2 regions of the Pseudoalteromonas sp. NZS37 genome follow, and region 1 is predicted to be linked to the other one. Evidence: predicted binding sites of a transcription regulator. Region 1 holds the regulator's gene; the other holds the start of a gene.
What was found. The regulator sigma-54, encoded in region 1, starts transcription at its own class of promoters, with help from an activator protein. The targets are predictions, from matches to a motif close to GTTGGCACGNNNNTNGNNT.
Positions count from the first base shown of each region.

Region 2: I6F47_RS09750 (DUF1328 domain-containing protein) is a predicted target of sigma-54. The motif match lies at 2,684-2,702, and genes of this name have one in related genera.

Region 1 covers NZ_JADYXL010000001.1:489,666-497,694, reverse strand. Annotated here, with positions in the region: gene I6F47_RS02265 (protein disulfide oxidoreductase) at 1-242, opposite strand, end outside; gene mgtE (magnesium transporter) at 299-1,657, opposite strand; gene I6F47_RS02255 (HPr family phosphocarrier protein) at 1,788-2,060, opposite strand; gene rapZ (RNase adapter RapZ) at 2,103-2,948, opposite strand; gene ptsN (PTS IIA-like nitrogen regulatory protein PtsN) at 2,967-3,419, opposite strand; gene hpf (ribosome hibernation promoting factor) at 3,424-3,711, opposite strand; gene I6F47_RS02235 (RNA polymerase factor sigma-54) at 3,737-5,236, opposite strand; gene lptB (LPS export ABC transporter ATP-binding protein) at 5,306-6,031, opposite strand; gene lptA (lipopolysaccharide transport periplasmic protein LptA) at 6,028-6,573, opposite strand; gene lptC (LPS export ABC transporter periplasmic protein LptC) at 6,563-7,117, opposite strand; gene kdsC (3-deoxy-manno-octulosonate-8-phosphatase KdsC) at 7,114-7,665, opposite strand; gene I6F47_RS02210 (KpsF/GutQ family sugar-phosphate isomerase) at 7,666-8,029, opposite strand, start outside.
Region 2 covers NZ_JADYXL010000004.1:313,201-321,229, reverse strand. Annotated here, with positions in the region: gene I6F47_RS09765 (sodium ion-translocating decarboxylase subunit beta) at 1-173, opposite strand, end outside; gene oadA (sodium-extruding oxaloacetate decarboxylase subunit alpha) at 187-1,968, opposite strand; gene I6F47_RS09755 (OadG family protein) at 1,980-2,222, opposite strand; gene I6F47_RS09750 (DUF1328 domain-containing protein) at 2,742-2,915, shown strand; gene I6F47_RS09745 (hypothetical protein) at 2,974-3,165, shown strand; gene I6F47_RS09740 (YcxB family protein) at 3,298-3,765, shown strand; gene csrA (carbon storage regulator CsrA) at 3,816-4,007, opposite strand; gene I6F47_RS09730 (aspartate kinase) at 4,099-5,316, opposite strand; gene alaS (alanine--tRNA ligase) at 5,323-7,923, opposite strand; gene I6F47_RS09720 (regulatory protein RecX) at 7,943-8,029, opposite strand, start outside.

The DNA of each region.
Region 1 (8,029 bases):
CAAAAATAGACGAGTGTTGGTTTATCTTGGCTCATTGCTGCTAAATCAATGTTTTGCCCTTTATAATCTATTAATTGTAATTGAGGATTTGCTGGCATAACAGGTTGTCGCCACCAATTGACAGCGTTATAAATTACGAAAAATATGAAACCATATATCAACACACTTTTTAATATTGATAGGCCTTTTTGTTTTGGCGTTTTTTTAGGTGTGTCTTTTTTATTTTTGGTATCCGTTGTCATAGTTGCAGCTTTACCCTAAGTGTTTTTTACTTTAGTTATTTGCAAAGGTTTCTAATTTAAACCAGCAACCAAGTAGCAGTACCTAAAAAGGCGAATATACCCACAATATCTGTCACCGTGGTTAGCACCACACTCCCTGCAAGTGCTGGGTCTATATTCATTCTTTTAAGAATAATAGGGATACTCGCACCAGCAACACCTGCCACCACTAAGTTCATAAACATAGCGAAGGCGAGTACGCCACCAAGCATAAAGTCCCACTGCCATAGGGCAATAACACCTGCTATTAACAACGACCACAAAACACCGTTTAACGCGCCAATAGCAAGCTCTTTCATCATCAAGAAACGTTGGTTTGTTTGATTTATATGACCTACCGCAATACCACGAATAACAAGCGTTAATGATTGGCTACCTGCAACACCGCCCATAGAAGGGACAATACCGTTTAGTACAGCTAAAATAGGGAGCACATCTAAAGTACCTTCAAAAAAGCTAGCTACAAAAGCAGCTGCAAGTGCAGTTAGTAAGTTGACACCTAACCAAACTGAGCGTTTTTTGGAGCTTTTTAGTACTGGCGCAAAGGTATCTTCTTCATCATCAAGACCGGCTAAGCCCAATAAACTATGCTCAGCATCTTCTCGGATTACGTCAACGATGTCATCGATAGTGACACGACCAAGGAGCTGATCGTTATCATCAACTACGGGGGCCGATATCCAATTATGACGTTCAAATAATTGCGCGACTTCACTTTCATCCATTGAGATTGGAATGGATTCACAATCTTCATCCATTAAATCGCGAACAATTTTTTCTGGCGGGTTAGTTAATAATGTACTCAGCGATAAAGCGCCTATAAAGCAGTTATGCTTATCAACAACGTACAAGTCATCTGTACCTTCTGGTAACTCGCCGCGTAGCCTAATATATCTAAGTACAACATCGAGCGTAACGTCAGGGCGAATGGTCACCGTATCGGTGTTCATTAGCGCGCCAGCAGAACGCTCTTGATACGAAAGTGCTTGTGTTGCACGTTCACGGTCTTGAATGTCCATCGCGCTAACAACGTCTTTATAAACGGTGTCTGGCAGACTACGTAATACTTCACCTAAGTCATCGTGGCCCATATCTTCGGTTGCGGCTGCAATGTGCTTAGGTTCCATTTGGGCAATAATGCCTAAACGAACATCTTCTGAGAGTTCTTCAAGAACATCGCCTTGCACATCAGGATCGACCAACTGCCAAAGGAGTCGGCGAATTTTATGCGGTGATGATTCTAGTAATAATGCGGTATCACAAGGAGCTGTTTTTGCGAGCATGCGCCTAACTTGAACAAATTGACCACTATTGAGTGACTTAGTCACCTGTTTTAGTTGCTGTAGTGGGTAATCTTGTTCAAAAGCTTCAGGCATTGGCGTCCTTTATAAATTTTTATATTACTTTATGGGGAGAGGTGAGTTAACTGGCGTCACTAACCGTATTTATTTTATATATCTGTTTTAGTTGGGGCATTAGTAATGCGAGCATTATTTTTATAACTGTTTATTCTTGTTCATTAAAACGTTGTGCTATTAATTCTCCAACAGCGTGTAAAGCTTGCTCAGAATCGGGGCCTTTACATACAACTTTTACTTCTTTGCCTTGGCTACTTTCAAGTAACATTAGTGCAAGTACGCTATCGCCTGCGGCTTCTTTGTCATCTTGAAATAATGTAATTGTCGCATCAAACTGCACTGCCAATTGGGCAAGCACGGTGGCTGCTCTGGCGTGCAATCCTAATTTGTTTTTTATTAAAAAAGTGTCTTCACAATGCATAACTTACTCTACTTAAGCTGAACAGGTGATTATTCAGCTATATTATTTTTCTTGTTCGCGATGGCGAATTTTCACATTGGGATGTGTCATTGCAAAACTTTCACCGATAGTTTGCGCTAAATATACAGAGCGATGTTGTCCGCCTGTACACCCAATGGCAATGGTTAAATAACTGCGGTTATTTCGCTCTAAGTGCGGTAACCACGTTTGTACAAATGTTTGAATTTGCCATGTGAATTTTTGCACTATGCTGTGATTGGCCAAATAATCTTTAACAGGTTGATCTAACCCATTTAAAGGTTTTAATTCAGGTTCCCAATGTGGATTTGGTAAAAAGCGTGCATCAAATACGTAATCTGCTTCTTTTGGTATACCGTATTTAAAACCAAACGATTCAAACGTGACAATCAGTTGCTTATCTTTTTTACCTAAAATCTTTTCACGAATAGATTCAGCGAGTTGATGAACACTCAAATCAGTCGTGTCTATCATAAAGTCGGCGCGGGTGATTAATACATCAAGTAATTCTTTTTCTTTTTTGATGGCTAAATCAAGAGGCAACGAGTCAATTGATAGTGGGTGTAATCTACGAGTTTCAGAAAAACGTTTGATCAATGTTTGATCGTCGCTATCTAAATAAAATAACGTAGGGTTTGCAAAACCTGGCAAGTATTCAAGAATATCGTTAAATTCATCTTGTTGTTTAGGGATGTTCCGCACATCAATGCTAACCGCAATTTTATCATAGCTATCAGACACACTGCGAACTAATGAAGGAAGCAAGTTAACTGGAATATTATCTACGCAATAATAACCTAAATCTTCTACAACGCGTAAAGCAACCGACTTTCCAGAACCAGAACGGCCGCTTATGATAATTAACTCCATTTAACACCCTTTATAAAACTATGATTGATTGACAATAACTTGGTAAAGCTCAGTATCTGATTTTGCACTGCGTAACTGTTTACAAAAATCTTTGTTGTTTAGTTTATCAGCAATGGTTGCTAGAGTCTTTAAGTGCTGCTGGTTATCGCCATCTGGTACGATGAGTGCGACGAAAATATCAACAGGGCGATTATCGATTGCATCAAAATTTATTGGAGTTTCGCTAACGAGTACTAAAGCCAAAGGCTCTTCTGCACCGCTCATTCTTCCATGAGGAATGGCAATGCCACGCCCTATACCTGTACTACCGAGTTTCTCTCTGCTCATTAAAGCATTAAGAATATCTTGTTGCGGTAAATACGGAAGTTTGTCGTGAGCAAGTTCGCTAATGAACTCTAAAATTCTTTTTTTGCTATTAAAAAGGACCGCAGCTTTGCTGCAGTCCTGGCATATAAGTGAGCTTAATTTCATCATATTAGTGTCGAGCAAGCTTCTCTTTGTGTTTAATTACTTGTCGATCGAGCTTGTCGATCAACGAGTCAATGGCGGCATACATATCTTGATGTTCTGTAGAGGCAAATAACTCAGCACCGCTTACGTGTATGGTGGCTTCTGCTTTTTGATTTAATTTTTCTACATCGAGAATGACATGAACATTATTAATATGATCAGAGTGTCTTTCTAGCTTCGCAAATTTGGTATTAATATAGTCTCTTAGTGAATCGGTTAATTCTACGTGACGACCAGTTAAGTTTAGTTGCATAAGCATTACCCTCTTTTTTTGCGTCTTAAATCAAACTTTTACGTTGATTTGACGGTGGAATAGCCAGAGATTCGCGGTATTTTGCGATTGTACGTCTCGCTACTTTAATTCCTTGCTCAGCCAATATATCCGCTATTTTGCTATCACTCAATGGTTTTGCTGAGTTTTCTGCTGCGATTAATTTTCGGATAAGCGCACGGATTGCTGTAGATGAACATTCACCACCGTTTTCGGTGCTTACATGGCTTGAGAAAAAATATTTAAGCTCAAATATACCACGGGGTGTGTGCATATACTTTTGGGTTGTTACGCGCGAAATTGTTGATTCGTGCATTTCTACCATTTCAGCAACATCATTTAAAACCATTGGTTTCATGGCTTCAGGACCGTGTTCAAAAAAGCCTTGTTGTTGCTTAACAATACAATTTGTTACTTTTAATAGCGTGTCGTTTCTACTTTCTAAGCTTTTAATAAACCATTTAGCTTCTTGTAAATGCGAGCGAATAAACTGGCTGTCACCACTGGATTTTACAGTGCGAGACATTGCCGCGTATTGGCTATTAACACGAATTTTAGGCATGCTATCTGGGTTTAACTCAACAACCCAGCGGCCTTTAATTTTTTTAACTGACACATCAGGAATAACATACTCAGATTCTTCTCTTACAATAGTATCTGCAGGTTTAGGGCTAAGAGTATGTATTAATGTCATTACTTCTTTAAGCTCTTCTTCTTTGAGCTTAGTTTTCTTCATTAATGTACGATAGTCACGAGCAGCTAATAAATCAATATGCTCGGTTAAAATCATTTTTGTTTCATTAATGTAAGGTGTTTCTTTATCAAACTGGTTAAGCTGAATACACAAACACTCTTGTAAACTACGTGCAGCAATACCAACAGGATCAAACAGTTGGATGCGTTTTAATACAGCTTCAATTTCATCAAGTTCGACTTCGTTATCATCTTCGTTTTCTTGATTAAAGCTTTCTAAAATCTCTTCGCAGCTTAGTGTTAAAATACCTGAATCATCGACGGCTTCTACAATAGCAATAGCAATAGCTTCGTCTGTAGGGCTAAATGGCGTTAGTTGTAACTGCCACATTAAATACTCATGGAGCGTTTCAGTAGAGGCACCTTGGTATATTGATTCGTCTTCAGGCATCGGACCCGATGATGCTGCTGGGGCGGCACTCATGTACTCATCCCAACTAACATCCATAGCCATGTCGTCACTTAGCGTGTCTTTTGCAAGTGCTTCACCACTATCTTGTTCGTATTCGCTTGGAGCATCATCGGCAGATGCGCTAACAGTTATGTCATCTGTATCTGCTTTTTGCTCGTTTTTACCTGCAGCGTCTTCTGAATAGTCTGCTTCTTCAACCTCTAATAGCGGGTTGCTGTCGAGAGCTTCTTGTATTTCTTGCTGGAGATCCAATGTACTGAGTTGCAACAAACGAATAGCTTGTTGCAGCTGTGGAGTCATTGTAAGTTGCTGGCCCATGCGCAGCTGTAGTGATTGCCTCATGTATCTCTAACAATCCTTTTATGTTGTTATAATTAATACTAGCAGATGCTTAAAGACATGGCGTAAATGTTACAGCCTAAATTGCTCGCCTAAGTAAACATCGCGTACTGTTTTATCATTTAATACGTGTTCTGGAGTACCTGATGCAATCAGCTCCCCATGAGAAACAATGTAGGCTTTTTCACAAACATCAAGGGTTTCTCTTACGTTATGATCGGTAATTAATACACCAATCCCACGATTTTTAAGATGTTCTATTATTTTCTTTATATCTAATACCGAAATAGGGTCAACACCTGCAAATGGTTCATCCAGTAATATAAATTTAGGATCTGCTGCCAGCGCACGTGCTATTTCAACACGACGACGTTCGCCTCCTGACAATGCCATACCTTGGCTATCACGAATGTGTTGTATGCTAAATTCATCTAATAATTTATCGAGAGTGTCTTCTCTAGCTTGTTTATTTAACTCTTTGCGCGTTTCTAAAATGGCCATTAAGTTTTGATAAACAGTCAGCTTTCTGAATATTGAAGACTCTTGCGGTAAGTAGCCAATGCCTAATCTAGCACGACTATGCATAGGTAAAAGAGTAATATCGTTATCGTCTATCGATATTTTACCTTTGTCGCTAGGTACAAGTCCTACTATCATATAAAACGTGGTGGTTTTACCTGCGCCGTTAGGGCCAAGTAAGCCAACAATACTGCCAGCTTTGACTTCAAGGCCGACGTTTTTTACAACTTCACGGCCTTTATAGCTCTTTGCTAATAGCTCTGCTTTTAATGTACTCATGGTTGACCTTTGTCGCTTTTTTTACTTTTTTTAGTCTCGATTGGCACTAAAATTGTGTGAACGCGGTCAGTTGAGTTTTCATCTTTTTCGGCACTGATTAGCTGCTGCTCTATATCGTAGGTAATGCTTTTAGCATTTATTTTTTGTCCCGCTTGCGATACTTGTGCATTACCAACAAGCGTTAAAAAACGCTTAGATACATCATAACGTACTTCGTCAGCACTGGCGCTCATAGTCGTGCCATCTGATTGCTTTTCTTCAAAGTGCGCAGGGCTACCTGTAGCAATTAATAATTGTTTATTATCGCCAAGTTCATCGCGTTTATGTACTTCTAAGCGGTCGGCTGTGATACGGCGATTACCGTGAATAATCTCAACGTTTTTCTCAAAAATCCCGACATTAGCTTTTAATTGACCTTCTTGCTTATCGGCGCTTATTGAAATTTGATTTGCAGTCGGTTGCGTGTTTTGTTCTGCAGCACTACTATTAAACGCTAGTATAAGTGTAGGAATAATAAGTGATTTTAATATTTTATTGGTCATAATATATGGTTCGCGTATGGTTAATTAGTTTTATCACTTCGGTTTTTAAGTCGGCTTCTAGGCCTTTACCAGTGATTTTTAAATTGGGTCCAGTGATGATAACGGGTTGCTCCGAACGCATTGTTAATAGCTTTATATCTACCTGAATATTATCAGCATTGATTTTGTCTATCATGGCGTTATCGGTTAAGTTTTTGGCAACCACATTGCCTTCTAAAATTAATTGTTTGTCTTCGTATAATGTTGCTTCGTCTGCATTTATTTGCCACGTTTGCTTTTCGTTATATAAAGTAAAAATAGGTTTTTCAAAAAACGTAAAACCTAATTGTTGATATAGCTCCATTTTAGCCGCAGTGACTTTGTGGCTAATTTTACCTTGTTCGTCATAGGCTGTTTGTTTGAGTTCTATGGCTATGTAATCAGGCTTGGCAATAACTTCAGGCTCAGTCTGAGGTACAATATTTGTTTGTGTAAAATAAGGGTACCAAAGCCAAACCATACAGCTAATGAATAAAACGCTTAATATTATGCGCGCTGCATTCATGAACTAGTGCCTTGTGTAGTCAATGCTTTACCATTTTCAAGCATAAGTAAGTCGGTGAGCTCTCTTACTGCACCAAAGCCGCCAGGCATTTGCGTTACATAGTGTGATAAACGTTTAATAAGTGGATGGGCATCATTTACTGCAACAGCAAAGCCGACTAATTCCATAACGGGCATGTCAGGACCATCATCACCGATATAAGCAATTTGTTCATCGCTAAGGTTGAGTTTGTCTTTTAATTCTTGATAGGCAATGAGCTTATTTTCTTGGCCTTGATAAATATGCTGTACGGTTAAGCTGCTCATACGTTGTTGCACTATTTGTGAATGACGACCAGTAATTACAGCCACTTCAAAGCCACTGTTTATAAGCGCTTTAATGCCAAAACCATCTTTTGTATTAAATGCTTTTAGCTCTTCACCTTGATTACCAAGATAAATACGGCCATCAGAAAATACACCATCAATATCGCATATAAGTAGCTTTACTTTTTTAGCGCGTGCTTTTGCATCATCGCTCAGCGGTTGATAGAGTTCTTCAAATTGCATTTATAACACTCCTGCTTTTAATAGGTCTTGCATGTTTAATGCGCCAATAGGTTGGTTTTTATCATTGACGACGATTAAGCCATTTATACGTTTGTGTTCCATAATATTAAGCGCTTCAGCAGCCAAAATATCTTGTGTAGCCGTAGTGCATGACTTAGTCATAACAACATCTATTTGTGTTGTATGAATATCAATTCTTTGCTCTAAAATACGACGCAAATCGCCATCGGTAAATAATCCCACGAGCTGCTGATTTTCATCAACAATGGCTGTCATACCTAAACCTTTAGCAGACATTTCAATGAGGGCGTCTTTAACTGTTTGTGAAACGCTAATAATAGGTGTATTTGCGCCGCTGTGCATA
Region 2 (8,029 bases), on a different contig from region 1:
ACTGGTACATTTGTTAAAATTGCACCAAAACCAATTGGTAATAATAATAGTGGTTCAAAGCCTTTAGCTATCGCTAAAAACAGTAATAAACACCCTACCGCAATCATAATTAACGATGGGATTGTAAAGTTAGCAATGCCAGTAGCATTCCAGAGGTTTAAAATACCGTCCATCCTCTATTTGCTCCTAAGCTAATGCAATCATAGCGTCGCCGGTAGTTACGGCATCGCCTTCACCAACCAACACTTCGGCAATAGTTCCGGTATGCATTGCGCGTATTTCGGTTTCCATTTTCATGGCTTCCATAATAATCACTACATCACCTTCGTTAACAACTTGCCCAGCTTTTACCTTAATCTTAAAAATATTACCGGCTAAAGGGGCGTTAAGCGTTTCACCTGATGCAACTGAAGCAGACTGAGGAATGTGCTCAGAGTCTTTTAATGTTACTTCTTTTAGCTCACCACCTTGCGCCACTACTACGTCGTAAACTTTACCATCTACTTTTACGCTGTATTGCTCAGCTTTAACGCTGTTATTATTTGATCCCGATTTTGGTGCTGCCTTATTGCTCTTATCTTCAACGGTAGGAATAGGCTCAAATGCATCAGGGTTATTACGATTTTTAATAAATTTCAAACCAACCTGCGGAAATAATGCATAAGTTAGTACGTCATCAATTTGCTCATCAGCAAGTGTTAAACCTTGCTCTTGCGCTTCTTTTAATAATTCAGCTTCAAGCGTTGCAAGCTCTGGTGCAATGTTATCTGCAGGGCGACAAGTAATAACCTCTGCTCCATCAAGCACACGCTCTTGTAGCTCTTTATTCATTGGTGCTGGTGTTAAGCCATATTCACCTTTTAATACGCCAGCAGTTTCTTTAGTGATTGTTTTATAACGCTCACCGGTTAGCACGTTAAGTACTGCTTGAGTACCTACAATTTGCGACGTGGGTGTTACTAAAGGTAAAAAACCAAGATCTTCACGTACGCGTGGGATCTCAAGTAAAACTTCATTAAGCTTATCTGCCGCGCCTTGCTCTTTAAGTTGGTTTTCCATGTTTGTAAGCATGCCACCAGGTACTTGAGCTAGTAAAATACGACCATCAACCCCTTTTAAGCTACCTTCAAATGCCGCATATTTTTTACGTACATCTCTAAAGTAAGCAGCAATTTCTTCTAGATGGTTTAAATCAAGGTCGGTATCGCGCTCAGTTCCTTCAACTATCGATACAATAGTTTCAGTTGCTGTGTGTCCGTAAGTCATACTCATTGATGAAATAGCGGTATCAAGCATATCAATGCCTGCATCAATCGCTTTTTGATAAGTCGCAGTACTTAAACCAGTTGTAGCGTGGCACTGCATAGCAATAGGAACCGATACGGTTTCTTTAAGTGCTTTAATTAATTTTTCAGCATCATACGGCTTTAATAAACCCGCCATGTCTTTAATACAAATTGAGTGACAGCCTAAATCTTCTAATTGCTTAGCCAGAGTCAGCCACATATCAAGCGTATGAACAGGACTTACCGTGTACGAAATAGTACCTTGAGCATGCGCGCCTACTTTTATAGCCGCTTTAATCGCTGTTTCTAGGTTACGTACATCGTTCATTGCATCGAAAATACGAAATACGTCAACGCCATTTTTATGTGCGCGTTCTACAAACTTTTCAACTACATCATCAGCGTAATGGCGGTAGCCTAATAGGTTTTGACCGCGTAATAGCATTTGCTGTTTAGTATTAGGCATCGCTTTTTTAAGCGCACGAATACGCTCCCAAGGATCTTCGCCTAAATAACGAATACACGAATCAAATGTAGCACCGCCCCACGATTCAATAGACCAATAACCTGCATCATCTAGCTTGCTAGCAATAGGTAGCATATCGTCTAGGCGCATACGTGTTGCGAGCAATGATTGGTGCGCATCGCGTAATACCAATTCTGTTAATTTTAATTTAGCCATGTGTGTGCCCCTTATTTATTATTTGATTTGTACTGAGCAATGGCAGCACTAATAGCAGCGATGTGCTCATTAGGCACACCTTGAGATTTAAAAGACGGTGATTTAGCTGGTGATGCCTCGGGTTCGCTATAGCGCGTCACCAAATTAGACATAAGCGTTACTGCACCAATTAATATCGACAGAAATACAAACACCCCAACCATACCAGTTAGCATTAAGCTACCAGCCGTTGTGAGTAGAGCACCTATATCCATTTTTCTCCCCCTTGAAACCCATATCGAAAATAAAAAATCGATTTAATTAAATATTTATTCACTGGATAATAACAAAACTAGTCGCTTTGTCTACATCTTGTAAATTGGTAAAACCAATTAAACTATAAACAACATAACACTCAACAAATTTACATGCCATAACCCAGCAATCATGCGCCCTACAATACATGTAGGAAATAACGACTATAGCTAATAGTTATATGGAAGTTGTTAATTAACTATTCAACTTAATAAAAATAACCGCCAAATTTTATAATAAGTATAAAAACACACATCAATTGTTAATTGGTCTTACCAAAAACATTATTTTTAGTGAATATTTACCGGTAACTTGTAACAGTGTGAATAACTTACATAACGAAGGGTAAAAGTTACTAACTCATTAATAACTAAAAACAAAGATAAAAAACATAACTAACTGATATAAAACAAAAATAAATTATGGCATATAACTGGCATTAGTTATTATGAGCAAATTTGATAACCAAGGAGAAAACAATGTTACGCTGGACAATTACATTTTTAGTTATTGCTTTAATCGCTGCAGTGTTAGGTTTTGGTGGCATCGCAGGTGCCGCAGCTGGTATAGCAAAAATTATATTTTTTATATTTTTAGTACTTTTAGTGATCTCATTAGTTTCAGGTGCACTACGTGGTAAATCACCCAAGTAGATAAAGCATTCAACTAACAAACACTAAAATTTAATTAATACTTACAAGGAATTACATTATGAATTCAACAACTGTAAAAGCAGCACTAATCGGTCTATTCGCAAGTTTCTTCATCATGGGTTGTGAAGACAATCATGCAGAAGACGCAGGCGAACGTATTGACGAAGCAGTAACTGACGTGCAAAACAAAGTAGAAGATGCATGTGAAAATGTTAAAGAAGGCGTAAACGCTGAAGAAACTAACTGTTAATTCTTCTTGTATCGCTAAAAAACGGCCTTAGGGCCGTTTTTTTGTGTCTGTAATAAAATCACTGACTATAAAGCTGCTCATTTAGCGGTTAGCTTGTTAAAATAAAAAAAACGATATTTAAAGCAAGGCAATATGGCATTTACAACAACCTACACACTAGATAAACCTTACTTTTACGAGTGCTTTGATGAGTCACTCCCCTACAGTAAGCGCGCCAAACCTAAGTACTTTTTACTTGTACTCCTCGTTGCGCTTGGTTTATTTGGCATTTATGTTTTAAACGATCATTACTTAGGATCGTTTATGATCATGCTAGGTGTACTAGAGTGCGTCGCTTTTTACTATCGCAGACCTTGGTGGGTAACCAGACAAATGCTCAGCAGAGCGTCAGGCTCAGAGGTAACACTTACCTTTGATGAAGAAGGCATTAAATCGGCTAATCATTACAAAAGCTTTCAGCTAACTTGGCAAGACATAAGCGAAGTAATAGATACTCAGCAAGGTATTATTATTAAAAATAAAAGCGGCATGCAGTACATTTCAAAACAAATACTAACCCCAGAAACACTCGCTTTTATAAACAAAAAAGCCACTCAGTGAGTGGCTTTTAGTCTAGTTGAGTTAATTACTCAACTACGTATACGTGTTGATTAAGCATTGCCCGGATTAGGGTTCGACTTTTCAGCTTGTATGCGCATGTAAATCTCTTCACGATGCACTGATACGTCTTTTGGTGCATTAACACCGATTCGAACTTGATTTCCTTTAACACCTAGAACAGTAACTGTTACTTCGTCACCAATCATTAGGGTTTCACCTACTCTACGAGTTAGTATTAGCATTCTCTTGCTCCCATGTTCCAATAAAAATTATAAGATTCCGCTTAAACATACTAATGAAAATTAGACTGAAAAGTAAGTAAAAACTCTCAATCTATCCATTTTCTGTTAAAAATGCTTTGTGTAATGCACGAACTGCCAACTCTAGGTACTTTTCATCTATTAAAACTGAAATTTTGATCTCAGAAGTCGAGACTAAAACCACATTAATATTTTCCTGCGCTAATGCATCAAAAAATAAACTTGCTACACCAGAATGCGATTTCATACCCATTCCAACAGCAGAAACTTTAGCTACCGTTGGTAATCCGCTTATATTTTGAGCACTGAGTTGAGCTTGATCTTCGCTCAATAATTCAAGTGCTTGCAGATAATCATTCGAGTGCACAGTAAAAGCATAGTCTATTTTTTCAAAGATATGATTAACTTGATTAATCATATCTATTTCGATGCCATTATCAGCAAAAAGTTTCAATATTTTTGAAAGATATTGCGTACCGCTTGGCACACCATCTACTTTAATTAAACATTCGTCACGATTAAACGCAATCCCCGATACCACCTTGCTTGGCATATCGTTCTCCTCAAAACTTATTAATGTGCCTTCATCAGGATTAAAACTAGAAAGCACCCTAAGTGGCACATTGTGTCTACCTGCAGCTTCTACCGAGCGAATATGCAAAACTTTCGCCCCTAAACTTGCCAGCTCTAGCATTTCGGCAAAAGTAACTTGGCTCATTCTGCGCGCGTTAGGTTCAACACGAGGATCTGTAGTATATACGCCATCAACGTCTGTATAGATCTGGCATTCGTCGGCTTTTATAGCCGCTGCTATTTCTACAGCCGAAGTATCGGTGCCGCCGCGTCCAAGCGTTGTAATATTGCCCTCAATATCACGTCCCTGAAACCCAGCAATAATAGCAATACGATTATGCTCAAGCTCATGCTTTAAGCGCGTAGCAGCAACCTCAGCAATACGAGCTTTACCAAACATATTGTCGGTTAGAATATTGACTTGATCGGCTAATAAACTCACAGCAGAGTGGCCACGTTTGATAATAGCCATAGCAAGCAGTGATACAGAAACCTGCTCTCCGGTGCTAATAAGTACATCTAGTTCACGGCTACTCGGGCGAGTATCAATTTGTTTGGCGAGGTTAATTAAGCGGTTGGTTTCTCCCGACATAGCCGAGAGCACCACAACCACTTGATGTCCTTGTTGTCTGGTTTTAACAACAAGGTCGGCGACTGCTTCAATTCGCTCTATTGAGCCGACCGAAGTGCCACCGAATTTTTGAACAATAAGCGCCACTTAGGCTTAAGTACGCTCAGTTAACCAAGCTGTAACGCTATCTAGTGCAGCAGCAAGATTTTGTGGCTCACTACCACCAGCTTGTGCCATATCTGGACGACCGCCACCTTTACCACCTACTTGACCTGCCATATGGTTAACTAACTCACCGGCTTTTACTTTGCCTGTTAAGTCTTTCGTTACACCGGCAATTAGGCTTACTTTGTCGCCACTGGCAACACCCAGTGCAATAACACCTGAGCCAATCTTGTTTTTAAGGTCATCAACCATACCGCGAAGCGCTTTAGATTCAGTACCTTCAACGTTTGCTACAAGTAGCTTAACGCCATTAATTTCAACAATCGAATCAAGTAAAGACGCGCCCGCTGCACTTGCTAGCTTATCGCTAAGCTGTGCAATTTGCTTTTCAAGGCCTTTAGATTTTTCAAGTAACGCAGTTACTTTTTCAAGTACCGATGCGCTATCGCCTTTAACTAAAGCTGCAACATCGCTAAGTTGTTGCTCTTGCTCGCTAACGTACGCTACAGCATCTGCACCGGTTACGGCTTCAATACGGCGAACACCTGCGGCAATACCACTTTCAGATACAATTTTGAATAAACCAATATCGCCAGCGCGCTCAACGTGAGTACCACCACAAAGCTCAATAGAGTAGTCGCCAATAGTAACTACACGTACTTCGTCATCGTACTTTTCGCCAAACAATGCCATAGCACCTTTCGCTTTAGCATCATCAATAGCCATAAGCTCAGTATTAAGTGCAAAGTTACGACGAATTTCGTCATTAACTACACGCTCAATTTCACGTAGCTCATCTTTAGTAACTGCTTCAAAATGCGAAAAGTCAAAACGTAAACGATCTGGCTGAACAAGTGAGCCTTTTTGGCCTACATGGTCACCTAATAGTTGGCGTAGTGCTTCGTGTAAAATATGCGTAGCTGTGTGGTTTTTCTTAATGCTGTCGCGGCGCGTATCATCAATAGTGGCGTCAACTTTGTCATTAACACCAATACGACCTTGTACAGTACCGTGGTGAGCAAAAGCATTACCAAGCTTAGTGGTATTAGTAACATTAAATTCGCCACCAGCAACTGTAATAGTACCCGAGTCACCCGTTTGGCCGCCTGATTCAGCGTAAAACGGTGTGCGGTCTAGTACTACAATACCTTGTTGTCCATCTTCTAATAACTGAACAGCTTCGCCACCGGCAAAAATTTCAATAACGGTCGCGCTATAATGTGTGCTGTCGTAACCTTTAAAGTCAGTGTGTTTATCTGATTTTAATTGGTCGTTGTAATCAGCGCCAAACTTACCCGCTTGCTGCGCTGTTTTACGTTGTACAGCCATACACTCTTCAAAGCCTTGATGATCAATTGTCATCTGGCGCTCACGCGCAACATCGGCCGTTAAATCAGCTGGGAAACCGTACGTATCGTAAAGCTTAAATACTAAGTCGCCTGGTATAATATCGCCTTTAAGGTCGCTTAAGCTTTCTTCTAAAATAGCTAAGCCACGCTCAAGTGTTTTACCAAACTGTTCTTCTTCAATGCGTAATACTTTTTCAATAATTTCTTGTTGCTTAGCAAGCTCAGGGTACGCTTGACCCATTTGCTCAATTAGCGCAGCAACTAATTTATAGAAAAACGAACCTTGTGCACCTAACTTATTACCGTGGCGCACAGCACGACGAATAATACGGCGTAGTACATAACCACGGCCTTCGTTAGATGGCATAACACCGTCTGAGATTAAAAACGCACACGAACGAATATGATCCGCCACTACACGTAGTGACTTGTCGTCCATATCTTGCGCGTTAGTAACACTTGCAGCAGCGGCAATTAAGCCTTGGAATAAATCGATTTCGTAGTTTGAATGCACGCCCTGTAAAATAGCAGAAATACGCTCAAGGCCCATTCCCGTATCAACAGATTGCTTAGGCAGTGGCAGCATAGTGCCGTCGCTTTGACGGTTGTACTGCATAAATACCAAGTTCCAAATTTCGATGAAACGGTCGCCGTCTTCCTCTGGAGAGCCCGGAGGTCCGCCCCAAATGTGTTCGCCATGGTCATAAAATATTTCAGAACACGGACCGCACGGACCGGTATCGCCCATAGACCAAAAGTTGTCTGAGGTAGCAATACGAATAATACGATCTTCACTTAAGCCAATGTCTTTTGACCAGTACTCAAATGCTTCTTCGTCATCGTGGTAAATAGTTACTAAAAGTTTTTCTTTTGGTAGTTTTACTTCTTCAGTTAAAAACTCCCATGCAAACTTAATAGCTTCTTGCTTAAAGTAATCACCAAAGCTGAAGTTACCTAACATTTCAAAAAATGTATGGTGGCGAGCAGTGTAGCCTACGTTTTCTAAATCGTTATGCTTACCGCCAGCACGTACACAACGCTGCGAGCTAGTCGCACGTGTATAAGGGCGGCTTTCTGCGCCTAAAAATACATCTTTAAATTGCACCATACCGGCATTGTTAAATAACAACGTGGCATCGTTACCCGGTATAAGCGAGCTTGAAGGTACAACTTGATGTTGCTTGCTGGCAAAAAAGTCTAAAAACTGTTGCCTAATTTGTGCGGTAGTCATGTGCTGCATTTGAAAGTCTCACCTGTATTTACTGTGCTTGCATTGCAAAATTAATTTCATCGTAGCTAAAACCCCGATACATTAAGTAGCGCACGCGCTTAGCTTTATCTTTGTA